Regions from separate parts of the Globicatella sp. PHS-GS-PNBC-21-1553 genome, predicted to be linked through region 2. Evidence: predicted binding sites of a transcription regulator. Region 2 holds the regulator's gene; the other holds the start of a gene.
What was found. The regulator Rex, encoded in region 2, represses fermentation and respiration genes when NADH is low (regulators of the CRP and FNR family bind a similar motif). The targets are predictions, from matches to a motif close to TTGTGAANTANTTCACAA.
Positions count from the first base shown of each region.

Region 1: a site for Rex is predicted at 1,362-1,379, ahead of pdhA (pyruvate dehydrogenase (acetyl-transferring) E1 component subunit alpha). Genes of this name have one in related genera too.

Region 1 is NZ_CP085470.1:137,454-140,879, reverse strand. Features, by position in the region: gene LB888_RS00795 (pullulanase) at 1-988, shown strand, start outside; gene pdhA (pyruvate dehydrogenase (acetyl-transferring) E1 component subunit alpha) at 1,534-2,643, shown strand; gene LB888_RS00785 (alpha-ketoacid dehydrogenase subunit beta) at 2,643-3,426, shown strand, end outside.
Region 2 is NZ_CP085470.1:1,286,442-1,289,867, reverse strand. Features, by position in the region: gene LB888_RS06035 (pyridoxal phosphate-dependent aminotransferase) at 1-85, shown strand, start outside; gene LB888_RS06030 (prepilin peptidase) at 248-913, shown strand; gene LB888_RS06025 (hypothetical protein) at 948-1,073, shown strand; gene LB888_RS06020 (redox-sensing transcriptional repressor Rex) at 1,275-1,949, opposite strand; gene LB888_RS06015 (phospho-sugar mutase) at 2,477-3,426, opposite strand, start outside.

The sequences.
Region 1 (3,426 bases), 1.1 Mb from region 2:
GGATTATCGTACAACCGTAAGTGATGATTTAATTCCGAATAAAGCAACTTATATGGTTGATGCTGATGGTAACCCATTTGAGTATCCATATTTTATTCATGACTCTTATGACTCAAGTGATGCGATTAACCGTTTCGATTGGGAAAAAGCGACCAATGTTGAAAAATATGCAGAAAATGTGTTAACGCATAACTATACAAGAGGTTTAATTGCAATTAGACGTTCTACCGATGCTTTCAGTCATGATTTAGCAAGTGAAATTGATGAATATGTATCGTTAATTACGGTTCCTAACACAGATCCCAACGCTAGAGTAGAAGCCAATGATTTAATTATTGGTTATCAAGCTAAGGCATCTAATGGAGATATTTATGCTGTATTCATTAATGCGGATGATAAAGAAAGAACGGTTAATTTTGGCGAAGCCTTCAAACATTTAGCTGATGCGAAAGTCATTGCGGACGCTAAGCAAGCTGGAACCAGTGTGATTGAAACACCAGAAGGGGTCGTATTAGATAAAGATTCTATCACCTTAGATGGTTTAACAACTGCTATCTTGTTGATCAAGAAAGCAGAAGAGATACCAGGCCAAGAAGAAGAAGCTCCAGGTCAAGAAGGAGAAGCACCAGGTCAAGATGGAGAAGCACCAGGCCAAGAAGAAGAAACACCAGGTCAAGAAGAAGAAACACCAGGTCAAGAAGAAGAAACACCAGGTCAAGAAGGAGAAGCACCAGGCCAAGAAGAAGAAGCACCAGGTCAAGAAGGAGAAGCACCAGGCCAAGAAGAAGCACCAGGCCAAGAAGAAGAAACACCTTCTAAAGAAAAAGAAACTGATGCTAAAGCCAAACCGATTGAAAAAGTGGAATATGCAGCTGTTTTACCAAATACTGGTGAAAAAGTAAACACATCCATTTTCACAGCAGCTGCTTTATCGGTACTAGTCGGACTTGGTTTAATTGTCAAAAAAACCGAAGAAGAACAAGAATAGGTAACGAAATGAGCTAGTCGTAAGCGCAGGAATAGGATTGCGAATCTATGTTTATAGTCACTGAATAAATGAATAAAAATAAAATTAAGTATTAATCGCAACGCAACTAGTAGGAAGTGAGCACTCGAAGGGAAAATCATATGATTTTCTTCTTCTAGTTCACTTCTTTTTTGTTAATAACAATAGTAAAAACATTTCTTCACAAATTATATCGAATTTTAATTATGTCTCACAAAATCCTCTTTGAAAATTTAATAAATCTATGAAAAATATAACAGTTTAAAAGTTGTTTTATAACAGAGCAAACAAAAGCCAATGCTTTATTTATGAAAAAGTAAGAGTTTTTATTTAACATATAATTAAAAAAATTAATATGTGGTTCATATCACAAAGTCGATTGAAAGCCTATTATAACAATGATGTAAGCTATATTATACTTGCATTTACGCAGCGTTAGTGATACATTAAATTATGGAAGTAGAGATAATAACAGAAATTCGGGCTGTTTTATTTCGCATTAAAAAAAGGAAGGAAAGTGTACAAGTATGGCAAATAAGAACACTACTGTTTCAATCGAAAAGTTATTAGATCCAAATAACTTCGATTTTAGCACTGTACAAATCATTGATGAAGAGGGTAACGTTGTAAACGAAAACTTATTACCTGATTTATCTGATGAGCAATTAGTTAAGTTAATGGAGGATATGGTTTGGTCACGTATTTTACATGAACGTTCAACAGCGTTAAACCGTCAAGGACGTTTAGGATTCTACGCTCCAACAGCAGGACAAGAAGCTTCTCAATTAGGTTCTATCAATGCCTTAGAACGTGAAGACTATATTATGCCTGGTTACCGTGATGTTCCTCAATTAATCAAACACGGTTTACCATTACACAAAGCATTCTTATGGTCTCGTGGACACGTTGCGGGATCTACTTTTGATCAAGATTTAAATGCTTATCCACCACAAATCATCATTGGTGCTCAATATATTCAAGCTATGGGTGTAGGATTTGGATTAAAACGCGATGGTAAAAATGCAGTCGTTGCGACTTGGACAGGTGACGGTGGTTCATCTCAAGGTGACTTCTACGAAGGAATTAACTTTGCTGGTTCTTATAAAGTTCCTGCTATCTTCTTCATTCAAAATAATGGTTGGGCAATCTCAACACCACGTTCATTACAAACAGCTGCTCCAACATTAGCTCAAAAAGCTGTTGCAGCAGGTATTCCTGGTATCGTTGTTGACGGTATGGATATTTTAGCTGTTTACGCAGTGACAAAAGCTGCTCGTGAATATGCCTTAGCAGGTAATGGACCAGTCTTAATCGAAACATTATGCTACCGTTTTGGACCTCATACCTTATCTGGAGACGATCCTACTCGTTACCAACCTGAAGGTGTTCAAGATGAATGGCAAGCAAAAGATCCATTAATTCGTTTCCGTAAATATTTAGAAAATAAAGGTTTATGGTCTAAAGAAAAAGAAGACGAAGTAATTGAACGTACTCAAGAAGAAATTAAAGAAGCTGTTAAATTAGCTGACCAAGAACCAAAACAAAAAGTTTCAGACTTCTTAAAAAATATGTTTGAAACTCCAGACGTGTTCTTACAAGAACAAATCGCAAAATACGAAGCAAAGGAGAATAAATAATGGCTCAATTAACAATGATCCAAGCAATTACTCAAGCATTAGCGACAGAATTGCGTAACGATGACCGTACATTAATTTTCGGTGAAGACGTTGGTAAAAACGGTGGGGTTTTCCGTGCCACTGAAGGTTTACAAGATGAATTCGGTGAGGACCGCGTATTCAACACTCCTTTAGCTGAATCAGGAATTGGTGGTTTAGCAGTTGGGTTAGCTTTAACTGGTTTCCGTCCAATCCCAGAAATCCAATTCTTTGGATTCGTATTTGAAGTTATGGACTCTGTTGTGGGTCAAGCAGCACGTACACGTTACCGTTTAGGTAATTCTCGTCAAATGCCAATCACTTTCCGTGCACCATTCGGTGGGGGTGTTCATACTCCAGAAATGCACGCGGATAACTTAGAAGGTTTATTAGCACAATCACCAGGTATTAAAGTGGTAATTCCTTCAAATCCATATGATGCAAAAGGTTTATTAATCTCTGCAATTCGTGATAATGACCCTGTGTTCTTCTTAGAACATATGAAATTATATCGTTCATTCCGTGAAGAAGTGCCTGAAAAAGAATATACCATTCCTTTAGGAAAAGCGAATATTGTTAAAGAAGGTAATGATGTTTCTGTCATTACTTACGGAGCAATGGTTCGTGAAGCAATCAAAGCTGCTGAAAACTTAGAAAAAGACGGAATTTCAGTTGAAGTTATGGACTTGCGTACGGTATCTCCATTAGACTTAGAAGCAATTTTAGCAACTGTACAAAAAACTAACCGCGTTGTTGTGGTTCAAG
Region 2 (3,426 bases):
AGTCAGCTATGCCGCTAGTCTTGAGACTTTAAAAGAGGCAATGAAACGTATTACTGCTTTTGTAAAGGAGCATCTACCTTCATAAAATGGCCTCACTTTTAGATAAATTAAAACCCTCAAATGTAACTGTTTTGAGGGTTTTTTGTGATGTTATGATGGATTTGATTGCTACTTAATTCGATAAAAATTTGAATTTACACAAATGTTTTCAGTTCAAACAGCGTATCTATCAGTAGGAGGTTGTAAAATGACAGTACTATTCTTTATAATCGGGACTTGTCTGGCTTCATTTTTTACCTGTATAGCCAGTGAACAAACTATCAACTTTACACGTCGTTCTCATTGTGATAACTGCCGTCACGCATTAGAAGCAATCGATCTGATGCCCTTGGTTTCATTTTTAATATTAAAAGGAGCCTGTCGTCATTGTCACACGAGCTTAAATCGTAATTATTTTTTTCTTGAATTACTGGGTGGTTGCTTTGGTCTTTCTCTTTATTATTTACAATTCAATAGGTTTTACGAAGGTTATCTATTATCACTCATTATTTGCTGGTTACTTTTATTAAGCATTGAGGATTATTTTCATTTACAAGTCAATTGGTGGGGATTATTCATCTTAGGCGTTCTTTGTCTGTTTAATAGACAGTCACTGTGGGTTGCAGTCGTTATATGGTTATTATTGGAAACAATCATTTATTATCGTCCTACGGCTTTCGGAGGAGCGGATGCCAAAATAATCGGCTTATTAGCTTGCACCTTAGAAGAAATGACCATCCCTTATTTCATCTTAGGCGCAGCCTTGTTCGGCCTTCTTTATTCCATATTACAATATCACCACACCAAACGCTGGAATGCCATTCCTTTTATCCCTAGCATCGCAATCAGTTATCTATTTTGTTTATTCTTATAAAAAAGGGCTCTATACTTTTTGGTGTAAGCGGGAGTTGGCAAGAAGTAGAAAATCAGTTGATTTTCGCTTCGTCTGCCCACCCCGCACAGTTGGGAGTGGACCAAAAGTAGAAAATCAAATGATTTTCGCTTTGTCTGTCCACCCCCGCACAGTTGAGTAGGTCTCAAGCAAGTCATTAAGACGCAGATTGAGACCACTCAACCACTGCGCTTTGAATAAAATAGATATGCCTGAGCAGAATTTAAATAGTTTTTGCCCCGCCTCATTCACACCATTTGACAAGGAGCCTAAAAAAGTAGGTAGGAAGTAGAAAATCTCAAAATTTTCCCTTCGGCTACCTACTCAACTATTATTTAGCAAGTTAAAATGAGAAATTATATGGAACATCCATATAGTCATCATCATCATTTTCAATGTTACTATCGATGAAATATAATAGCGTTTGAAGTTCTGTCGTTAAGTCAACATTTTGAATTCTGACCGATTTCGGCACATCAAATCTAAGTGGCGTAAAATTCATAATTCCTTTAATGCCTACATTAACAAGACGTTCCACCACTTTTGGTGCTACTTCCTGAGGAACAGTTAAAATGACCACTTCAATTGCTTGGGCTTCGATTTGTTCTTCTAATTCATCCATGGAATAAACTGGAACTCCAGATAATATTTTTCCAATTAAGTCTTGATTAACGTCAAATGCTGCCCCAATACGCACATTATTATTTTTTCTAAAATTATAATTTAATAAAGCATTACCTAAATGGCCAACACCAATCAAACCTATTGAAGTTAAGCGATCTTGATTCAATGCTTTACTAAAGAAATCCAATAAATAATCTACATCATAGCCATAGCCACGTTTTCCTAATGCCCCAAAATAAGAGAAATCGCGTCGAATGGTTGCACTATCAACTCTCACGGCTTCACTTAATTCAGTTGATGAAATTCTCTTTTTTCCTGCATTATGTAAAAATCGTAAATAGCGATGGTAGATTGGTAATCGCTTGGCAGTTGCTTTTGGTATATCCTTGTGCATAATTTCCCCTACCTTTTCACTAATCTAATGTTATAAACTATTATAACTATCAAGATTATAGCAAAATTTCACAAAGATATCTAGTGACTTTTACTTATTTGTATATAAAATCACAATTGTTTTCGTAAAAGAATTCATTATCTTATAAGATGATTATGGAGGCTATCGTAAGAGTTTTATGAGGTCAGGCAGAAACTTTAAAAATTCTCTGTGGTTTCAACTAATTATTTTATAGCGTAAAGGCAGTGGCCTCAACTTGTATCAAGTCCATAATATTGTGTAAAAATAACTAGCACATTTTTTATTCCATTTCTTCCCCGCACTCATAAAAAAAACTGGGAGTGGGCAAGAAGTAGAAAATTAAATAATTTTCGCTTCGTCTGCCCACCCCCGCACAGTTGAGTAGGTCTCAAACAAGTCGTTAAGACGAAGTTTGAGGCCACTCAACCACTGCGCTATTAATTAATGAACAATAACCTTAACTAAATTTATCAGGTTTATGCCCAGCCCCAGTCATAATGCTATTACTATTCTCCAATTAATTCTTGAATCGCTGTTTCTAATTTTTCTGCTTTTTCTTCTACTTCAACTTTAGATTGACCGGTTGTTCCTAAATATAATTTAATTTTAGGCTCTGTACCACTTGGTCTAAAGGCAACCCAACTGCCATCTGCTAAAGTATATTTTAAAGCATCAGATGATGGGTACGCTAATTGACGTTCCTTACCATCGCTTAACTTTAATGTTCCAGCTAAATAATCAGCCGTTTTTTCGACTGCGAGTCCACCCATTTCTGAGATACCCTCTTGACGAATATTCGCCATTAATTCTTTCATTTTTGCTTGACCAGATAACCCTGGGAAAGAAAGTGAAATCGTCTTTTCATAGAAATGACCATATTTTTCATACATTTGGTTAATCGCATCTGCTAAAGTGCGACCTTCTTTCTTATGATAAGCTGTTAATTCAGCTAACACTACTAATGCTTGAATCGCATCCTTATCACGTACAAATGGCTTGATTAAGTAACCGTAACTTTCTTCAAACCCCATTAGGAATGTATGTTCGCCCGTTTCTTCGTATTGTTGAATTTTTTCTGCAATGAACTTAAATCCAGTTAATACTTCTACCATCGTTAGGCCATAGCTTTGCATAATGGCATCCGCTAAATTAGTCGACACAATCGATTTAACAGCTGCACCATTTTCAGGTAGTGCTCCTTTATGCTGTAAGGCGTTTAAAATATAGTCTAACATCAATGAAGCAATTTGGTTCCCGGTAATTAATTGATAGGCTCCATCCGCTGTTTTTACTTTTGCTCCTAAGCGATCCGCATCTGGGTCTGTCGCTAAAATAATATCAGCATCCACTTTAACCGCCAATTCTTCGGCTAAATCGAAAGCGGCATCAGATTCTGGGTTAGGTGATGCAACAGTTGAGAAATCGCCATCTGGTTTTGCTTGTGCTTCTACCACCT